Regions from separate parts of the Micromonospora sp. NPDC047756 genome, predicted to be linked through region 2. Evidence: riboswitches for the same ligand, from Rfam matches in the RefSeq annotation. Region 2 holds a riboswitch; each other region holds the start of a gene.
What was found. Region 2 has a riboswitch for cyclic di-AMP ahead of ACZ6NZ_RS30285 (coiled-coil domain-containing protein). Riboswitches for the same ligand answer to the same signal wherever they lie in the genome.

Region 1 (5,138 bases), on a different contig from region 2:
CGTGATGTGCTGCTCGCGGCGGGTGAGCATGGCCACGTCGACGGTGAACTCGAAGAGCCGCCAGTCGACCTGCGGCTCGGCCCGCGCGCCCTGCGCCAGCTGCGTCACCAGGATCGGATCGGTCACCGGGCGGGCGTGACCCGCCACGTACGCCTCGTCGTCGCTCTCCTCCGCGGGGAACGAGTGCAGCGCGTAACGGCCGTCGCGTTCCAGGTCACGGCGCTTGGGCGAGTCGATGATGAAACAGAAGAGCCCCTCGGCGGTGATGACCGGGGAGACCGGATGGACGCGGGGCCCGCCGTCGGCACGGACCGTGGCCAGATAGCCGAAGCCCGGCCCGTACTGCTGGAGGAGAACGCGGATCCCGTCGGCGAGTCGGGGCTCGTCGGCGGCGAATTCGGACCAGGAAGCCATGTGGGCATTCTATCGAACAAATGTACGAGCAGCGACCTCGACGCGCTGGTCACCGGCACCGAATCTGGCCGCCCCCGGGAAGGCTATGGTTGTCCGATGCTGCTCTCCGACCGTGACCTGGTCTCCGAGATCAAGGCCGGCACGCTGGGCCTGGAGCCGTTCGAGCCCACCCTGGTCCAACCCTCCAGCATCGACGTCCGACTCGACCGGCTGTTCCGGGTCTTCAACAACCACCTCTACACCCACATCGACCCGGCCATGCAGCAGGACGACCTGACCTCGGTGGTCGAGGTCCCCGACGGCGAGCCGTTCGTGCTGCACCCGGGGGAGTTCGTGCTCGCCTCGACGCTGGAGGTCATCTCGTTGGGTGACCAACTCGCCGGCCGGCTGGAGGGCAAGAGTTCGCTGGGCCGGCTCGGGCTGCTCACGCACTCCACCGCCGGCTTCATCGACCCGGGCTTCTCCGGTCACGTGACGCTGGAACTCTCGAACGTGGCGAACCTTCCGATCACCCTGTGGCCGGGCATGAAGATCGGACAGCTCTGCATCTTCCGGCTCTCCTCGCCGGCCGAGCACCCGTACGGCTCGGTGGTCTACGGCTCGCGCTACCAGGGTCAGCGGGGGCCCACACCCAGCCGTGCCTGGCAGCACTGGCGCACCTGGCCCACCCGCTAGAACCAGGGACGACGAGGGCCCGCCGCGAGAAGATCGCGACGGGCCCTTTGGTCAGCCTGGGTCAGCCGGGACGGCCGTAGCTGTGGATCGGGCCGTCGTCGACCTTCTTCATCTTGACCGGTTGACCGGCCTGCGAGGCGTGCACCACCCAGCCGCCGCCGACGTACATGCCGACGTGGTGGATGTCGCTGTAGTAGAAGACCAGGTCGCCGGGGCGCAGGTCACCCTTGCTGACGTTCCTGGTGACCCGGCTCTGCGCGGCGGCGTTGTGCGGCAGCGACACGCCGGCCTTCGCCCACGCGGCCAGCATCAGTCCGGAGCAGTCGTACGAGTTCGGACCTTCGGCACCCCAGACGTAGGGCTTGCCGATCTGGGCGCAGGCGAACTTGACCGCGGTGCCCGCGCCGCCGCCGGGGTAGCTGCCCGGGCAGGGCGCCGGGCGCAGCGGACCGCCGCCACCGCTGCCGTACACCTTGAGGCGCAGCTTCTGCAGGCGGTCGATCTCGTCGTTGATCTGCTTCTTCTTCGCCGCCAGCTGAGCTTCCGTGCGGGTCAGCTGGGCCACCATCTCGTCCAGTGGCGCCTTCTGCGCGGCCAGTTGGTCGCGCAGGTCGGCCACCTGGCGGACGTCCTTCTGTTGGTTGTGCGCGAAGCGGTCGAGCATTTCGAGCTGGCCGACCACCTCGCTGGGCGACCGGCTGCCCAGCACCGCGTTGACAGTCAGGACGTTCTCGCCCTTGTAGGCGCGTACGGCAAGGGCACTGACCTTGTCCATCGCGGCGTCGACCTGGCGCTCGAGCGGAGTGATCCGGGCGGCCAGCGCGTTTGCCTGCTTGCGCTTCGCGGCGAGGTCGATGCGGGTGGCGTTGTGCCGTTCGATGATCGGTTCGAGCTTGTTCCAGTCGGCGTCGATCTGGCGCTCGATCTCGGCGACGGAGGGGTCGGCGTGCGCCGCCGTGGCACTGCCGGTCAGCACGACGGCGAGGCCGGCCAGCGCGGCGAGTGCGGTGGTGAAGCGGGACCAGCGTGGGCGCGGCACGATCGACGCCGGGCCGGCTGATGCCGGCCGCTCGGACGACGGCCGCGGGGCATGGAGTGCCACCGGGGTTCCGTACTCCTTCTTCCTGACCGCCTACCGGGTTAGCTGACGGGTTCGGGCGGGAAGTCGGCGCCCTACCGCAGTGGCTGCGGATTCACCCCGAGGGACATGGGTCCCCGGTTCGCTCGGAAACGACTCGGCGGTGTCGGTCCGTTACCGCCCGGGGTGGGCGGAGCTGCTGTCGAGCCGACAAATGACCAGAGTAGAGACGCCCGTTACCGATCCGCAACCCGTGCGGCCGTGACACTCCGTACGGGATGGACGAGGCCACCGACCGTGTGTGAAGAATTCTTTCCGTACGCTTCGATAGATGGAAAGGTATTGACGTGAGCTCCCGGACGGCGCGATGGTGACCTGACCTCACTCCGCGAGAATCTAGGGGGTTCGATGCACCATCCAACCCTGTCGACCGGCTGGCGCACGCTGCTCGCCGCCATCGTGGTCGCCGCCGTGACCACGGTGCCACTCTCCGTCGGCCCGGCCGCCGCCACGCCCACCACCGACCGCCAACAGCAGTACGCCGCCGCGGCCACCGAGTACGGCGTACCGACCGTCGTGCTGCTCGGCGTCTCCTACCTGGAGTCCCGGTGGGACACCAACGCCGGCACACCGAGCACCAGCGGCGGCTACGGTCCGATGCACCTGACCGACGTGCGGCACGTGGCCGCCCTACCCGGACGCGGTCACCACGACGCCGGCGCCGAGGACCCACGCGGCGACGACTCCCGCCCCGCCCGGATGCCCGCACCCCGGCCGGTCGAGACGCCCACCCCGTCCACCGCCGCGTTGCAGACCGTCGACGCCGCCGCCGCGCTGACCGGTGCCGCCCCCGAGGCACTGCGTACCGACGCGGGCCTCAACATCCGGGGTGGGGCCGCGCTGCTGAGCGCGTACCAGCGGGATCTGGGCGCGCCGGTCGGAGCGGACACCGACCCGGCGGCCTGGTACGGCGCGGTGGCCCGCTACTCGGGCGCGGACGGCGCCGACGCCGCGGCGGCCTTCGCCGACGAGGTCTTCACCACCATCGGCGCGGGCGAAGCCCGGGTGACCGACGATGGCCACCGGATCACCCTGCCGGCCCGCGCGGTGCGGCCCGAACGTTCCTGGCTGGACCGGCTGGGCCTGCGCCGGCTGGCCCGCCCGGACGGGGTGGAGTGCCCCCGCACCATCTCCTGCGAGTGGATTCCGGCGCCCTACGAGGCGTTCGGCGATGGGGACTACGGCAACCACGACCTCTCCGACCGGCCCGCGCGGCAGAAGATCGAGTACATCGTCATCCACGACACCGAGGCGAGTTGGGCCACCACCCTGCAACTCGTCCAGGACCCGACGTACGTGAGCTGGCACTACTCGCTGCGCTCGGTCGACGGGCACATCGCCCAGCACGTCCGGACGAAGGACGTCGGCTGGCACGCCGGCAACTGGTACGTCAACGCGAAGGCGATCGGGTTGGAACACGAGGGCTTCGCGGCGCAGGGCACCTGGTACACCGAGGCGATGTACCGGACCTCGGCGAAGCTGGTCCGGCACCTGGCGCTGCGGCTGGGCATCCCCCTGGACCGCCAGCACATCATCGGCCACGACAACGTGCCCGGCACCATCCCCTCGACAGTGCGGGGGATGCACTGGGATCCGGGCCCCCACTGGGACTGGACGCACTACTTCGACCTGCTGCACGCCCCTCGACTGGACACCGGCACCCCGGCCACCGGGCTGGTCCGTATCGATCCGGACTACACCACCAACCAGCCGGCGTTCACCGACTGCGTCACGGTGGGCGTGCCGTGCGCTCCGCGCGGCTCCTCGGCGGTGGTGCTGCGCAGCGCGCCGTCCGCCGACGCTCCGCTGGTCAACGACATCGCGCTCCGCCCGGACGGCAGCCCGAACACGATGGCCGTGTCGGATCACGGGGCCCGGGCGTCCGCCGGGCAGACGTACGCGCTGGCGGGCCGGCAGGGCGACTGGACCGCGATCTGGTACCTCGGGCAGCGGGCCTGGTTCCACAACCCGGCGTCCGCGCCGACCGCCAGTTGGACCGTCGGAGTCGTGGCGACGCCGAAGTCCGGAAGGGCCACCGTTCCGGTGTACGGACGGGCGTACCCGGAGCAGTCCGCCTACCCGGACGGGGTGCCCTACCAGGCGATCACGCCGCTGCAGTACACGCTGACCGCCGGGCAGCGGTACGCCGTCGGCGCGGTACTGGCCGGCGAGTACTACCGGGCCAGCACGGTCGACGGCTCCTCAGCCGGCGACTGGACGGTCATCCGCGGCAAGAACCGGTACGCGCAGATCCAGTTCGGCCACCGGATCATGTACGTCGACCTCGCCGACGTACAGCTGTTGCCATCCCCGGTGGGGGCACCTCGCTGAGAACCACGACGGCCCCCGGTCGGTGACCGGGGGCCGTCGTGTCGCGCGAGGTGGATCAGCCAGGTCTGCGGAACCCGGCGACGGGCATCGTGGTGATGCTGGACACCTGCACCGGTTTGCCGGCCCGTGGCGCGTGCACCATCTGGTTGTTACCCAGATAGAGCCCGACATGACTCAGGCCGGAGAAGAAGAAGACCAGGTCACCGGGGCGGGCGTCGGCGCGCGAAATGGCCTTGCCCTCGTTCCACTGGTCACCGGTGTGGTGCGTCAGGTAGATCCCGGCCGCCTTGTAGGCGTACTGGGTCAGGCCCGAGCAGTCGAACGAGTTCGGCCCGGTGGCACCCCAGACATACGGCTTGCCGACCTTGCCGCAGGCGGTCCTGATCGCGGTGCGGGCCGCCGCACTGACCACGCCGTTGATGGTCGGACAGGCCGCCGTCTTGACAGTGGTCTTGGGCATCGACGCCTCAAGCTGCTTGATCTCGGCGTCGATCTGCTTCTTCTTGGCCGCCAGATCGTTCTGCTGCTTGGTCTGGGTGACGATCAGCGCGTCCAGCTTCTGCTTCTCGCCGTCGTACTT
Region 2 (5,138 bases):
GGCTCACCACCATCGACCCGACCGGCTGACGTGTGCGGACTGCCACCGCCGGGACGCTCTACCCGTACACTTGCACACATAGCGATGTGAGCATACATTTGACCGGGTCCCGACCAGCGGCGGAAGGTGGTTCTCGTGGGCGCAGGGCATGACCACCACCATGGGTCCGTCGCCAATGCCGCACACCAGCACCGGGGTCGCCTCTGGGCGGCGTTCGGGTTGCTGGCCACCCTGATGGTGGTCGAAGCGGTGGTCGCACTCCACACCGGCTCGCTCGCCCTGCTCTCCGACGCCGGGCACATGTTCACCGACGTGCTCGGCATCGGGATGGCGCTCGCCGCCATCACGGCGACCCGACGAGCCACCGGTGACCCGCAGCGCACCTTCGGGCTCTACCGGCTCGAGGTGCTCGCCGCGCTGGCCAACGCCGTCCTGCTCTCCGGCGTCGCGATCTACGTGGTGATCGAGGCGATCCGCCGCTTCGGTGACCCGCACCAGGTCATCGCCGGCCCGATGCTCGCGGTTGCCGTACTCGGCCTGCTGGCGAACATCGCCGCCTTCGCGCTGCTGCGCGCCGGGGCCCGGGAGAGCATCAACCTCCAGGGCGCCTACCTGGAAGTGCTCGGTGACCTGCTCGGCTCGGTCGGCGTCATCGGCGCGGCGCTGCTGATCACCGTCACCGACTGGTGGTGGGCCGACCCCCTGGTCGCGGTCGCCATCGGCGTGTTCATCCTGCCGCGCACCTGGCGGCTGGCCCGCGCCGCCATCCGCATCCTGGTGCAGGCCGCCCCGGAGCACCTCCAGGTGACCGCCGTGCACGACCGGCTCGCCGCCGTCCCCGGGGTCGTCGAGGTGCACGACCTGCACGTCTGGACGCTCACCTCGGGCATGGAGGTGGCCTCCGCCCACCTGACCATGGCACCGGGCGCGGAGGTCGGCGCGGTGCTCACCGCGGCACGCACGGCCCTGCACGACGACTTCCGCATCGAGCACGCGACGTTGCAGATCGAGCCCGGCGCCGCCTCCGGGGCCTGCGGCTCCATCGAATGGTGACCGGTTCGCAGTTTTCCGTGGTGACGCACGCACCGTCCGTCACATTGGCTGCAGCGGTCCCACCCGCACCGGTAGGCTCGGTCCCGGCCACCACCAGAAGGCGCCTCCCGGCGCCGGTGGCGGTCGCCGCCTAATCGCCCAACCGGGCGAACCGGGGAACCACGTTCCTGGGGTGCATCCGCGTCAGCGGTAGGGATCTTCCGTCCCGAACCCGTCAGCTAACCCGGTCGGCGGCTGACGGAAGGACATGCGCAGTGGCACCAGCACGACCACCCGCCGCCCGACTGGCGGCCCTGATCGTCGCGATGTTCGCCCTCGGCGTCGCGCTCCCGGCCGGCACCGCCTCGGCCGCTCCCCCGACCGGCCTGCGGGCCGCCGCACCCGACTCCGACGAGGAGGGCGGCACCCCGGCGTTGCGGGCCCAGCTTGAAGCGGCCAGCAAGGGCTACCTGGACGCGAAGCGCGCCCTGGACACCTCGGTGCAGCGGCAGAAGCAGCTCGGCACCCAGTTGAAGACCATCGAGGTCGAGATCGACCAGCGCAACGGCAAGGTCGGCGAGATCGCCGAGGTCGCCTACCGCACCGGCCGGCTCGGTGCGATGTCGGCGCTGCTCAACAGCAGCACCCCCGAAGGCTTCATGGACCGGGCAGCCGCGCTGGACGCGGTGGCGGCCAACGAGGACCGGGTGCTACGCGACCTGCTCGACAGCAAGGACAAGGCCAACCGCACCCGGATCGCCCTGGACGGCGAGATCAACGAACAACGCAAGCAGGTCGCGGTGATGGCCAAGCGCAAGGATCAGGCCGAACGGGCCCTGACCGTGGCCACCACACCCAAGCCGCAGACCACCGCGGACGGCGGCTCCAACCGGGGCACCTCCAACGCCAACGCGAAGGCCGCACCGCGCAACTCCGACGGCTCCTGGCCCTCCGAGTCGTGCAGCGTCAACGACCCCACTCCCGCCAACGGCTGCATCACCCCGCGCACCCTGCACGCGCTCAACCAGGCCAAGGCCGCAGGATTCACCCGGTACGTCTCGTGCCACCGCCCCAGCGGCTCGGGTGAACACCCGAAGGGCCGGGCCTGCGACTTCGCGGCGCAGAAGAACGGGTTCGGCGGCAACGCCACCGGCGGCGACAAGACGTACGGCAACAACCTGGCCGCGTACTTCATCCGCAACGCGGACCGGCTCGCCGTGCTCTACGTGATCTGGTACAGGCAGATCTGGCTGCCCAGCAGCGGGTGGAAGTCGTACAGCGGGGCGCACGGCACCCCGTCGACCGACCACACCAACCACGTACACCTGTCGGTCTACTGACCCGCGCGTCGCGATGCCTGTGAGCCACCGGCTGGCTCACAGGCATCGCGTGTGTCCGGGCCGGGCTACGTCAGCGGGCGTACCCCTGATGTCGTCGCTCGTCGGACGACCCGGCGGTGGCCGGCGAGCAGCATCGCGGTATGCCTCGGATCCGACCCACCACCCGCAAGGCGCTGCTCACCCTGCACCTCGTCACGTCGCTCGGCTGGCTCGGCGCCGACCTGGTGCTGCTCACCCTCGGCGTCGCCGTGCAGCGGGGCGCCGACCCGGCAGTGGTCTACCCGGTCACTGCCCTCGTCGGCACGGTGCTGTTCGCGCCGCTGAGCGTCCTGGTCTGGCTGATCGGAGTCGCCAGCTCGCTGCTCACCCCATGGGGTCTGCTGCGCCACCGCTGGGTGCTGGTCAAGCTCGTGCTCACCACGGTGATGGTCGGGCTGGTGCTGTTCCTGCTCACCCCGAACCTGCGTCACGCCGGGGCGGTCGGCGCCGCCCTACCCGCCCGCGATCGCGCCGACCTGGTCATCGCGCCGGCGGTGTCGACCAGCCTGATGATCATTGCGACAGTGCTGTCCACCTACAAGCCGTGGGGCCGACGCCCCACCACCCGCCCGACCCGCACCAGCGCCCCAACCAGCATCTAAGACACCCAAGGCCCCGCATGCCCCGAGCGTCCCGCACACCCGCACGCCCCCGCGCCCCCGCACCACCGCGCGCTCCGCGCGCCCCGCGCGCTCCGCACCACCGCGCGCCCCGCACGTCCGCGCCCCCGCACCTCCGCACCTCCGCACCTCCGCACCTCCGCCCGTCCCGCACGCAGCGCCCCGCGCCCCCGCGCGCCCCGCGCCCCGCCAGCGCTCAGCGCCCCCCGCGATCTTGCACTTCCTGCACCGACATAAGGGCCCATCCCCACTGATATCGACAGCCGAAACTGCAAGATCGACGCGGCAGGGGCGTCGACGGGCACGCCGGGCACCAGGGGCGCCGCGCACCCGGGCGCGCCGGGCACCAGGGGCGGCAGCGGGGGCGCCGCCTGCGTGCCGGGGCGCTGATCGGCGCGCCAGGGGCGTCGACGGGCGCGCCGGGCACCAGGGGCGCCGGGTGCCCGGGGGCGTCGCCGGCGCGCCGGGGGTGCCAGGGGCGTGTCGGGGGCGGTAGCGGGGTGGGTCAGGGGGGTGGGGCGTTGTTGGTGCGGTCCAGGGCGGCGCCCAGCCGGGTGGCGAGGGCGAGGTGCGCGGCCTGGGCCTGGCGGAACGCGTAACGGAACAGGGGCGTCGGCGCGGTCAGAGTGATCTCGACGTCGATGCGGGTCAGACCGTCCGGCTCGGCGCGTAGTCGGGTGTGGTTTCGCACCGTGGTGGCCGGCCACTGGCGGGCCACCATGACGATCTCGTCGGCCTCATTGATCAGTACGTCGGCGTGGTAGGTGGTCCGGAAGCGCAGCGGCCCGGCCGCCAACCGGTCGTTGATCGTGTAGCTGGCCTGGGCGCCGGGCCGCGGCGGCACCCGGCGGACCCGGACGATCAGCGGGTGCAGCTCGCCCTGTCGGGTCAGGTCGCTGAGCAAGGCTGCCGCCTCGGCGGGTGAGCACCGGGCCTGGACGGTGTAGCTGAAGGTATCGCTGCTGCGCACACCGTCTCCCGCCGTCGTTGGTCGCCCGATCGTCCCGTACCGATGTCTTGCTGGCAACGCCCCACGAACCCGCAGCGCCGCGCCGGACCGAGCCGATGCGACAACCTGCCACTACCTACGCCATTAAGGTCGGTTAGTGCGAAATCTCCCGAAGGTGCCGGAAGGCGACCAGCGTGAACGGCGACGACCGATGAGTGGGCACGTGATGGTCTTCGCGCCCACCCCACAGCTGACGGTGATGGTGGACCAGCCGAACGACCATCCCGAGCTGCACCTGCACCCGGGTGGGCAGGGCGTGTGGCAGGCGCGGATGGTGCTCTCCCTCGGAGTCGACGTGGTGCTCTGCGCCGCCCTCGGCGGTGAGATCGGCCAGGTGCTGGAGCCGCTGCTGGTCAGCGAGGGCGTGGACCTCAAGGTGGTGGTCCGTGACTCCGGCAGCGGCGGGTACGTGCACGATCGCCGCGACGGCTCCCGGCGGGAGATCGCCGACGTGCCCGGGCAGCCGCTAAGCCGGCACGAGATCGACGAGCTGTACAACCTCGCCCTCGGCGAGGGCCTGCGGGCCTCGGTGAGCATCCTCAGTGGGCCGAACGAGCCGTGGCTCGTGCCAGCCGATCTGTACCGACGCTTCGCCGCCGACCTCGGCGCGAACGGTTCTCGGGTGGTGGTCGATCTCTCCGGCGATCACCTCGCTTCGGTGCTGGAGAGCGGGGTGTTCTTCCTCAAGGTCAGTCACGAGGAGTTGATCCGCGACGGCCGCGCCCGCAGTGACGACACCGACGAGCTGACCCGGACCATGTACGAGTTGCACGCGGGCGGCGCCGAGACGGTGGTGGTGAGTCGCGCCGACCAGCCGGCGTTGGCGCTCATCGACGGGGAGCTGTTCCAGGTCGAGATGCCCCGGCTGGAGGCCGCCGACCCACGCGGCGCGGGCGACTCGATGACGGCCGGAGTGGCCGCCGTGGTGGCCCAAGGCGGAGACATTCGAACCGCCATCCGCACCGGTGCCGCCGCTGGCGCGCTGAACGTGACCCGGCACGGCCTGGGCACCGGGCGGCTGGACTCGATCACCGGCCTGGTGGACCGCGTCCGGCTGGTGCCGGCGGACAGCCGGCAACAGGAGCGGACCACCCCGGA
Region 3 (5,138 bases), on a different contig from region 2:
CGGTGCAGGTAACCGCCCGCCTCCAGGTCGGCGACGATCGCCTGCGCGGCCCGTTCGGTCACCCCGACCTCGGCGGCGACGTCCCGCAGCCGGGCGGTCGGATCGCGGGCGATGGCCAGCAGGACGTGTCCGTGATTGGTGAGGAACGTCCAGTTCCGCCCGCTGCCGGTGTCGCCCGTCACCGTGGTCGCCATCGTGTGACCGCCCTTCCGGATGTCCGTCTGCCCTCGCGAGAGTCTGGTCCGCCCCGCCCGGAAGAGGTTGCCCAGGGGGTGGCCGGCGTCAACGTATGAAATCTAAATCACGCATCCCTTGACGCATCTTACGGTGCGTGTGACGGTGGAGCACGAGCCAGCGCCCGCCGCCCGGCCGGCGGACAGCCGGTTTGACCAGGTCAGATGCGTCGAGACGAGGTGCGGGATGAGTCATACCGGAAGCTCCGGCGGTCAGCCGGGTCCGCAGCGGACCACCGACCGGGCCACCGCGCTGATCGAGCCGACCCGGGCGTACGCCGAACTGGTCGCCGGCAACCGGCGCTTCGTCGACGGCGCCCCACGCCACCCCAACCAGGATGCCGGGCGCCGGGCCGCGGTGGCCGACGGGCAACAGCCGTTCGCGGTGATCGTCGGCTGCTCCGACTCGCGGCTGGCTGCCGAGATCATCTTCGACCGGGGTCTGGGCGACCTGTTCGTGGTGCGCACCGCCGGGCACACCGCCGGCCCCGAGGTGCTCGGCAGCGTGGAGTACGCGGTGACGGTGCTCGGCACCCCGCTGGTGGTGGTGCTCGGTCACGACTCCTGCGGCGCGGTGCAGGCCGCCCGGGAGTCCGCCGCGACCGGTACCGCGCCGAGTGGCCATCTGCGGGCGGTGGTCGACGCCGTGCTGCCCAGCCTGGGCCGGGCCGCGGCCGAAGGCGTGGACGACATCGACGGCATCGTCGACATCCACATCGCACAGACCGTCGAGACGTTGCTCGCACAGTCGCCCGTGCTGGCCGAGGAGGTGGCGCGGGGACGGTGCGCGGTGGTGGGCGTGTCCTACCGGCTGGCGGCCGGAGCGGTACGTCCGGTGGCCGCCGTGCCGGCCGGCTTCGCGACGTCGACGGCGACCGACCCGGCCGCGCCCGCCGCCGTCTGACAACACGACGAGGGCCGCTCCGCGTCACGCGGAACGGCCCTCGACGGAAATCCTGCGGGTCAGAGCAGCGACATGTGCACGTGGTCGGTGTGGTTCGACGGCCCGCTGTACGAACTCCAGCCGGTGGCCGGGAACCAGATCTGCCGGTTCCAGATCACGTAGTAGATGCCGAGCCGGTCGGCGTTACGGATAAGGAACGCGGCGACGTTGTTGCCGTACGTGCGGGTGTCGTTGTTGTGCCACGGGGAGAACCCGCTCTTCTGTAGCGACCAGTCGCAGGCGCGGCCCTTCGGGTGCTCCCACGGCCCGCCGGGGCGGTAGCAGCCGACGAACCGGTTGAAGCCGGCCGCCTTGACCTCCTTGTACGCGTGCAGCGTGCGCGGCGTGACGCAGCCGGACGTGGTGGGGTCCTTCTCGCTGCACGACTGGGACTTCCAGTCACCGTCGGCGGTGCGACCCGGGCCGATCTTCGCGACCTTGGAGGTGGCATCCACCAGGCCGCCGGTGAAACCCTTGCCGCCGACGAGGGAGAGCGCCTTGTCGGCCTCGCTCTTGCGCTTCGCCATCAGAGCGGTCTGCTTCTGCTGCTCGCGGACCTCGGTGTCGAGCGCCAACTTGGCCTGCTCGGCGCGGGCCTTCACCTCGTTGACCTCGGAGAGCTTCTTCTCGTTGACCATGTTCATCTCGTCGAGCATCCCGGCGCGCTGGACGAACGAGTCGGGCGCTTCGCTCTCCAGCAGCATCGCGACCGCGCCGATCCGGCCGGTCCGGTACGCCTGGGCGGCGATCTGCCCGACCTGCGGGGCCAACGCGTCCAGGTCGGCCTTGGCCCGGTTGACCTCCGCCGCCAACTCGCTCTGCCGCTTCTTGGATTTGTCCAGCTTGGACTTCGCGGCGGAGTAGTCACGGTTGGCCTGCTCGATGACGTCGTTGAGCAGCTTGGGCTCGCCGTCCTCCTCGTGCCCGGACGGTGTGGGGTTCGTCGGGGCGGCATGCGCCGGGAACGGCCCGGCGAACACGGTCAGTGCGGCGATCACGGCCACCACGGGGGTCAACCAGCGGCGTAGGGGTGCCGTCACAATGTTCCCTTCCGTCGACCGCCGACCGGGTTAGCTGACGGGTTCGGGGCGGAAGCGGCCCCTACCGCTGATGCGGATTCACCCCAGGTACCTGGGTCCCCGGCTCGCCGGTTGGCGATTGGGCGGTGGCACCGCAGGCGCCGCTTCGCGCCTTCATCGGTAACCGGCAGCGAGGTTACCCGAGAGTCGACCGGCTGAGCTACGCCTGGATGCCGACCAAAAGCGTCATTTCGCCATAGCGTTGAGTGACCAGTGACGGGGTTCTCAGGGTGGATGCCCGATCTGGTCACGCTGAGGAGTGTCACCATGCCGTATCCGTGCTCCTGTTCGACTTCGGCCACCGGTCGGTGGCCTCGGGTGGGGGTGTGGTCCGCGTCCGGTCCGGCTCGTCGGAGCCGGCCGTTCGTGGGGAGCTGAGTGCGGCCAGGGCCTCGCTGCGATCCGGTTGGGGTCGGGACGTGGGAGCGTCGGTGGACGCTGAGGTGTCGGTGCGCCCGGCGGCGGTGACCACTGCGGCCAGCCCGGTGGTCAGCGGCACAGCGGCGATCAGACCGAGGGTGGCGACCGCGCTGCGGACGATCTCCTGCGCGAGGAACTCACTGGTCAGGATCTGCCCGATCGGCCGCGCGTCGGCGGTGAGCAGGAGCAGCAGGGGCAGTGACGCGCCCGCGTACGCCAGCACGATGGTGTTGACAGTGGAGGCGATGTGCGCGCGGCCGACCCGGGTGGCGGCGCGGTAGAGCTGCAACCGGGTCAGCCCGGGGTTGGCGTTCGCCAGTTCGGTGACGGTGGCCGCCTGGGTGACCGTCACGTCGTCGAGCACCCCGAGGGACCCGATGATGATTCCGGCCAGCAGCAGACCGTGCAGGTCCACGTCGCCCTGGAACATCGACAGGGTGGTGGCGTCCTCGCTGCCGAAGCCGGTGAGATGGGTCGCGGCCGTGGCGATGGTGGCGAGCACGCCGGTCAGGACCAGGCTGCCCAGGGTGCCGAGCACCGCGACCGAGGTCTGTGCGGTGACCCCGTGGGTCAGGTAGAGCACCACGAACATGATCAGGGCCGCGCCGACCACCGCCACCAGCAGCGGTGACCTGCCGGCGCTGATGCCTGGCAGCACGAAGGTGAGCAGGATGGCGAAGCTGGCGGCCAGCCCGGCGAGCGCGGCCAGACCTCGCCACCGACCGAACGCGACGATCGCGGCCGCGAAGATCACCGCCAGCCACACCATCGGGGTGCCGCGTTGGTGCTCGGCGATGTTCCAGTTGCTGGTGGTGGGGTCGACCGGGTCGGCCAGCTCGACCAGGACGACCTCGTCGCCGACCTCGACCCGGGGCGCGCCGGGCCCGTCCGGCACCGGAGTCCGTACCTGCTGGCCGGCGGTCGGCCCGTCGTCCACCCGGACGTCGACGGTGCCGCACCGCCCGTCGCCGACCCTCGGGGTCCCCTCGGGGACCGACGGCACCGGCGGGCACGGCTCGCTCACCACCCGGGTGACGGTGCCGGGGTAGCGCGGCACGTCCGCGCCACCATCGGTCTGCGGCGATCCGCCGCGCGGCCAGAGCAGCGCCGCGGCCAGCACGGTGGCGACGAAGAGGGGCACCACAGTCACGACGAGGATCCGTCGCACCCTCGGTGGGGCGGACGGAGCGGAGTGTGTGTGGTTGGCGGCCAAGGTGGGACTCCCAACGATCCGGTGCGGGGTACGGGTCAGCGGGCCGGGCGGTTCACCGTTTCGGTGGAAACGCGGCGGACGGCGGGGCGGATCGCTGCCTGACGACCCCTTGATCACGGACGGTCAGTGCTGGGCCGGGGGCGACGCCACGTGGAAGCGGCGCTGGTGCCCGACTGTGCAGCGGCATACGGAGGGCCATCGGGGAGATGCTAGCCAGCCCACCTGGGGGTCGCGGGTCGTGTCGGGTGTCGGGTGGCCGATCCGGCCGCGTGGCGGTCGCCGGGCCGGCATGTTGGAGCCATGCCCGCTGCGCCACCGCCGGACCCCGGCCACCCGCAACCCACCGGACCCGTGCCGCACGACAAGCACGGGCACGACAAGCGCCCCGTGCACGACAAGCACGCCGGGCACGATCCGGCGATGTTCCGCCGTCGGTTCTGGGTGTGCCTGGTGTTGACCGTCCCGGTGGTGCTGACGAGTCATCTCGTGTCGGGTCGGCTGGGCCTGAGCGGGGACGTCGTCCCCGCTCGGGCCTGGGTGGGCCCGGTGCTCGGCTCGGTGGTGTTCTGGTGGGGCGGTTGGCCGTTCCTGGTCGGCGCGGTTCGCGAGGTCCGGGACCGGGCGCCCGGGATGATGCTGCTGGTCGCGATGGCGATCACCGTCGCGTACGCCGCGTCCCTGGCGACCAGCGTCGGCGTCTTCGACCTGGACTTCTGGTGGGAGTTGGCCGCGCTGGTCACCATCATGCTGCTCGGGCACTGGCAGGAGATGAAGGCCATCGGGCAGGCTCGGGGAGCGCTGGCGGCGCTGGCCGCGCTGTTGCCGGACGAGGCCGAACGGGTGACGGCGGACGGCCGGGTCGAGGCCGTGCCGGTGACCGGACTGCGGATCGGCGACATGGTGCTGGTCCGGCCGGGGGGTCGGGTGCCGGCGGACGGCCGGGTCGTCGAGGGCGACGCCGAGCTGGACGAGTCGATGATCACCGGGGAGTCGCGGCCGGTCGCCCGGTCGACCGGCGACCGGGTGGTGGCCGGCACCGTCGCCACCGACTCGCCGATCCGGGTGCGCGTCGAGGCGGTGGGTGAGCAGACCGCCCTCGCCGGCATCCAGCGGATGGTCGCCCAGGCCCAGGCCTCCGGTGGACGGGCCGAACTGTTGGCCGACCGGTTCGCCGCCGCGCTGTTCTACCTGGCCACCGGCACCGCCGTGCTGACCGTGCTGGCCTGGACCGCGCTCGGTCAGCCCGACGA
Region 4 (5,138 bases), on a different contig from region 2:
CCTGCTCGCCGCCGAGGCCGTCGCCCAGTCGTCGCTGGACGTGCTGATCTCCGAACTGACCGGTCAGGTGATCGACGTACGCCGGGCACCCGGTGACGGGCCGAGCGTGCCGGCGCAGTCCGGGTCGAGTCGGGTCGAGGCACCGGCCGGCGCGACGTCCGCCAACTGACGCCGACCGGCTGCGGAACCACGAACGGAGCGACATGCGCGGCGACCTGGTCCGAAAGCTGGCCGCCCGGGGCCTGAGCACCGGGTTGGCCGTGCTGGCCTTCGTCGTGCTGGCGCTGACCGGCGCCACCGGCTGGGGGCTGGCGTTGGCGGTCGCCGCGTTGGCCGCCTCGGCCGCCGAGCAGCGGATCCGGCCCGGCGCCGACCTGGTGGCGGAGACCGCGTTGATCGCCACGGCGATCCTGGTCGGTTACTCCCGGCGGCTGGACGACGGGCTCGACCTCGCCCTGGTCGCCACCGGGCTGGTCCTGCTGGGTCTGGTGCTGCTGGTGGGGCCGCTGCGCACCGCTGGCGGCCTGGAGATCCGCGCGGCCAACCTGCCGGTACGCGCCTGGACGCCGCTGATCGCCGACCGGCTCGGCACCGCCCTGCTCGGGCTGCTCGCCGCCCTGGCGCTCGCCGCCGCGCTCGCCCTGCCGGCCGGGGTGGCGCTGGCCGCCAGCCTGCTGGTCGGGGCGGGCGCCGGCGCGGTCGCGCTGGACCTGGCCCGGCGACGGTTCCGGCCACGCGCCGGTGGCGGGTCGGTGACCGCCGCGCTACGCCGGCACCAGCCGGAGTTCCTGCTCTACTTCTCCGCGCCCCCCGGCTCGGAATACCAGGTCACCATGTGGCTGCCGTACCTGGAACGGATCGGCCGGCCGTTCCTGGTGGTGCTGCGTGAGCCGGAGTTCCTGGCCCCGATCGCGGCGGCCACCGACGCGCCGGTGGTCTACTGCCCCACCCTGGGGGCGATGGACCAGGCGTTGGTGCCGAGCCTGCGGGCGGCGTTCTACGTCAACCACGGTGCGAAGAACAGCCACTGCGTCCGCTTCACCCAGCTCACCCACATCCAGCTGCACCACGGCGACAGCGACAAGGCGCCGAGCGCCAACCCGGTGTCGGGGATCTTCGACCGGATCTTCGTGGCCGGGCAGGCGGCGATCGACCGGTACGCCCGCGCCGGAGTGCAGATCCCGGCGGACAAGTTCGTGGTGGTCGGTCGCCCGCAGGTCGAGTCGATCGAGGTACGCCCGGAGTCCGCACGAGGGTTGGCGCATCCGACGGTGCTCTACACGCCGACCTGGACCGGGCACCACGCCGACGCCGACTACTGCTCGCTGCCGGTGGCCGAGAGCCTGCTGCGCCGACTGTTGGAGCGCGGCGCGACGGTGATCCTGCGAGCCCACCCGTACACCACGCAGAACCCGGCATCGGCGCGGCAACTGGGCCGCCTGACCGACCTGCTGGCCGCCGACCGGGCCCACACCGGCCGCCAGCACGTGGTCGGCGCGGCGGCCCGGGAACTGAGCCTGACCGAGTGCGTCAACGCCGCCGACGCGCTGGTCTCCGACGTGTCCGGAGTGATCTCGGACTTCCTCTACTCCGGCAAGCCGTACGCGGTCACCGACATGGGCGACGAGGGTGACCGGTTCGTGGAGCGGTTCCCGCTGGCCGGGTCGGGTTACGTGCTGCGTCGGGACATGTCCAACGTGGACGACGTGCTGACCGCTCTGCTGGACACCGACCCGCTGGCCGAGGCCCGCTGGGCCACCCGCCGCCGCTACCTGGGTGACTTCCCGGCCGAGTCGTACGCCGAGGCGTTCCTGACCGCCGCCCGCCGGGAACTGGCGCCGGCCGAGACGCTCACCGCGACCGCACCGGCATAGCGCTCAACGGTACGGATCCAGCAGCGCCAGCACCGCCGCCGGGTCCTCCACGTGCGCGTTGTGTCCGAGACCGGGCAGCGTGGCGACCGGCACCCCGTACTCCTTGAGCTGTTCGTCGGTGACCATCGGGTCGTTCTCCCCGCGCGCCAGCACCACCGGCACGTCGGTCGCGGCCAGCAGCGCGGCCAGGTCGGGCTCGCCGACGGCGAAGGCGGCCGGGTCCATGGCGAGACGCCACCGGCCGTCGACCTGGCGCAACCCGGCTTCCACCACCGGGTGGTCCGGCGCGACCAGGCCGGTGAGCCCGGCGACGCGCAGGTAGCGGCGAGCCGCCTCGGTGCGGGTGGCGAACCAGCTCACGGGTCGGGCGGCGACCTCGGCTGCGCGGGTCAGCTCGGCGGGCGACCAGAGTGCCTTGATGCCCAGCCCGACCACGGCGTCCACCGGCGCACCGGCGTCGCGGGCGGCCAGCGCCAGGCCGACCACCCCACCCAGTGAGTGCCCGAGGACGACCAGCCGGTCGTCGGGGGCGAGGGCCCGCGCGACCTGCCGGGCCAAGCCCGCGAAGGAGTACGACGGCAGTGGCGGCGCCCAGCCGTGGCCGGCGAGGTCCGGTGCCAGCCACCGCCCGGGCCAGTGCCGCTCGAGGTACGGGGCCCAGGGCAACCACACGTCCCCGGTCGTTCCCATGCCGTGCAGTAGCAGCAGGACCGACCCGCGGCCGGTGTGACCACCCGTCTCATCCACCACGGCCGCAGTCTCCCACGGTTCGCGGCCGGGTACGAGAGCCGTCGACGGCGGGCCGGGCGGACAGACGCCGCGGGCGCCGGCCCCTTGTGGGAGACGGCGCCCGCGGCGGTCAGCGTGCCCGGGTCAGGCGGAGTAGCCCCGGCTGGTGATCCAGTTGGCCAGGTCGATCGTGGTGATCCAGTACGACGGGTCGGCCGGGTTCGCCGAGTCGGCGATCCGTACGGTGCGACCGTTGTCCTTGTAGCCCACGACGGCGATGTAGTGCCCGCCGCCGTAGGAGTGCCAACCGCCGTCGGTGTCCACGGCGTCCCCGACGACGTTGGCCACCACGCCCCGGCCGTCGGTGACGGCCTTCACCACGTCGGCCTGGAGCCGGTCCATCTGGGCCGGGCTGGGCGCGCCGGGGAACATCCGGGTCCGGTACGGGGAGCCCTTCACCTCGGCGTTGAGCACCCGGGTGGTGTCCTCGGCCGAGTTGGTGCCCATCTCGGTGGTGCCCAGTTCGGCGCCGAGCTCCTCCTGGGTGCGGTCGATGCCCGCGGCGCTGAGCGCGTTGCGGGTGGCCGCCGGGCCGCAGTTGTAATAGGTGTTCTGCGCCTCGTAGTCGTAGTCGAGCACCTTGGTCGCGGGGGGCTTCGGCGGCGTCGGCTTACGGGTGAGGTCGGGGTTGCTCTTGGCCTTGGCGGCAGGCGACGCGGCGCTGGTGGCCGGGGCGGCCGTGGTCGGCGCGGCGCTGGCCGAGGGGGACGCCTCCCGAGCCTCGCCGCGGGAGGCGGCGACGTCGCTGCGCATCTCGGCGACGGTGGTCGCGGTGCGCTGGCCGGCCGGGGCGTCGTCGGCGGTGGTGAGCAGGGCGCCGGTGGTGGTGGCGATCGCGAGGGCTGCGGCGGAGGCGGCGACGATCTGGTACGGGCGCTCGGTGGCGAGGCGGCGGAGCTGACGCTGCAGGGTGTGCTTCACGGGGTCCTCCACGGATCGGGGGGAGAGCGGCACACCGGGGCCGGACCGGTATCCGGGCAGGCACCAGCGCGCGGACCGTGGTCCGCGGATGGTGAACCGCTCAGGGGAACGCCCGGATCGGCCGGGCGGGGAAGGCGATGACCCGGGGGTCAGCTCACCGTCACGCGACGATTGAGCGGGTGCACCGCCGCGCCGTGGAGGCGAGGGAACAACCGAGGGGTGGAAAGGTGCTGCACGAGGATGGGACTCCTTCCGACACCGCCTACCGGGTTAGCTGACGGATTCGGGCGGGAAGACGCCCTACCGCGGGCCGTGGCTCGCGGATTCACCCCGGACATACTGGTGGGTCCCCGGTTCGTTGATCACGATTGAGCGGGTCGATGCGGCGTCGCGTCTTGCGATCGGTTACCGCACCGGACGGGACGACACTACTGGCGTCTCAACACCCTGCCAAGCCAGCTTCACCTGCGTAAACCCCAATTGGCGCCACAATTTCTGCGCGTATTGCCGATGATGTGACTCGATGGGACAACCAGTTACGGCGACGCCTACGGGCGACAACCGGACAGGCCGCAAAGAACGCGACCACAATCGCGGCAACAATGCCGTCGATCGCGCCGGACGTCCGATTTCACACCTGGGTGACCCGGCTCACATAACAGATTGGGCTCAACCCACCCGGGCCGGACGCCACAGTGCCACGACGGCGGGACGCAACGCCCCGGCGACCGTGCGGCGCGCCGGCACCAGGGTCGGGCGGAGCCGGGCCGCCGCCGCGTACGCCTCCTCGGCGAGGGCACGGGCCGACTCGGCGGCCAACTCCGCGTCGCGCCAGGCGACCCGCTCACGGTCGACGGCCACCTGGTAGTCGGCCAGCCGCGCATCCCGGATCACCCTGCTGATCAGCACCTCCTGCTCGACCGGGTGTCGCCGGGGGTCCCAGCCGCGCCGGTGCCCGAACACGTCGCCGAGCTGCGCCATGGTCAGGTCCCCCCGCCAGTACGCCGCCATCGCCGCCCGGTGCAGATAACGTTCCCGGGCTGCGTACTCGGCGGGGGTGTGCGGGGTCTGCGGGGTGGGCAGCGCTCCGGCGCCAGCGAAGCGACGCGCGACGGCGTCCGCCTCGTCGTACCCGGTCCAGGCCCGATTCAGCTGTTCCTGAGCGGTCAGCCAGGCGGCGCGCCGCCGCCTGGCGGTGGTGGCCGCGCCGGCCGCGGCGACGGCCACCTCCTCGGCGTAGCGGCGCCTGTCGACGGCCTCGGCCGCGGCCAGCTCCTGGGCAGTGGGCCCGGCCGGCAGCGGTTCGCCAGTGGGCCGGTCCCGTTCGGGGCGGGCGGCCAGCACGGTGAGCAGGCCCAGGGTCAGGAGGAACAGCGTCGACCAGATGGCGGCGGCCCGCGGCACCTCGGTCACGAACTGGTAGAAGACGACGGTCTCCATGGTCGGCACCTCGTGGAGAGTGAGCAGTGCGATGGAAAGCCGCGCCGACCAGCGGGCCACGGCGGGCCACGGGTCGGCGGGTCAGGAAGCGGGTGGGTCGACAGGGCGAGGCGG

Region 1: linked by a shared signal. The riboswitch ahead of ACZ6NZ_RS03960 (C40 family peptidase) and the one ahead of ACZ6NZ_RS30285 (coiled-coil domain-containing protein) in region 2 are both predicted to bind cyclic di-AMP.
Region 3: linked by a shared signal. The riboswitch ahead of ACZ6NZ_RS01850 (coiled-coil domain-containing protein) and the one ahead of ACZ6NZ_RS30285 (coiled-coil domain-containing protein) in region 2 are both predicted to bind cyclic di-AMP.
Region 4: linked by a shared signal. The riboswitch ahead of ACZ6NZ_RS11090 (C39 family peptidase) and the one ahead of ACZ6NZ_RS30285 (coiled-coil domain-containing protein) in region 2 are both predicted to bind cyclic di-AMP.

The regions. Positions count from the first base shown of each region.
Region 1 is NZ_JBVJGQ010000001.1:839,158-844,295, forward strand. It holds gene ACZ6NZ_RS03950 (pyridoxamine 5'-phosphate oxidase family protein) at 1-414, opposite strand, end outside; gene dcd (dCTP deaminase) at 511-1,089, shown strand; gene ACZ6NZ_RS03960 (C40 family peptidase) at 1,151-2,191, opposite strand; cyclic di-AMP (ydaO/yuaA leader) riboswitch at 2,205-2,340, opposite strand; gene ACZ6NZ_RS03965 (N-acetylmuramoyl-L-alanine amidase) at 2,576-4,558, shown strand; gene ACZ6NZ_RS03970 (C40 family peptidase) at 4,614-5,138, opposite strand, start outside.
Region 2 is NZ_JBVJGQ010000010.1:191,522-196,659, reverse strand. It holds gene ACZ6NZ_RS30295 (HelD family protein) at 1-29, shown strand, start outside; gene ACZ6NZ_RS30290 (cation diffusion facilitator family transporter) at 136-1,053, shown strand; cyclic di-AMP (ydaO/yuaA leader) riboswitch at 1,171-1,302, shown strand; gene ACZ6NZ_RS30285 (coiled-coil domain-containing protein) at 1,308-2,372, shown strand; gene ACZ6NZ_RS30280 (hypothetical protein) at 2,513-3,013, shown strand; gene ACZ6NZ_RS30275 (SRPBCC family protein) at 3,537-4,001, opposite strand; gene ACZ6NZ_RS30270 (1-phosphofructokinase family hexose kinase) at 4,192-5,138, shown strand, end outside.
Region 3 is NZ_JBVJGQ010000001.1:397,723-402,860, reverse strand. It holds gene ACZ6NZ_RS01860 (helix-turn-helix transcriptional regulator) at 1-194, opposite strand, end outside; gene ACZ6NZ_RS01855 (carbonic anhydrase) at 421-1,137, shown strand; gene ACZ6NZ_RS01850 (coiled-coil domain-containing protein) at 1,197-2,216, opposite strand; cyclic di-AMP (ydaO/yuaA leader) riboswitch at 2,221-2,351, opposite strand; gene ACZ6NZ_RS01845 (YibE/F family protein) at 2,518-3,888, opposite strand; gene ACZ6NZ_RS01840 (copper-translocating P-type ATPase) at 4,189-5,138, shown strand, end outside.
Region 4 is NZ_JBVJGQ010000003.1:364,715-369,852, forward strand. It holds gene ACZ6NZ_RS11075 (bifunctional cytidylyltransferase/SDR family oxidoreductase) at 1-169, shown strand, start outside; gene ACZ6NZ_RS11080 (CDP-glycerol glycerophosphotransferase family protein) at 204-1,874, shown strand; gene ACZ6NZ_RS11085 (alpha/beta hydrolase) at 1,878-2,624, opposite strand; gene ACZ6NZ_RS11090 (C39 family peptidase) at 2,748-3,596, opposite strand; cyclic di-AMP (ydaO/yuaA leader) riboswitch at 3,829-3,969, opposite strand; gene ACZ6NZ_RS11095 (hypothetical protein) at 4,254-5,024, opposite strand.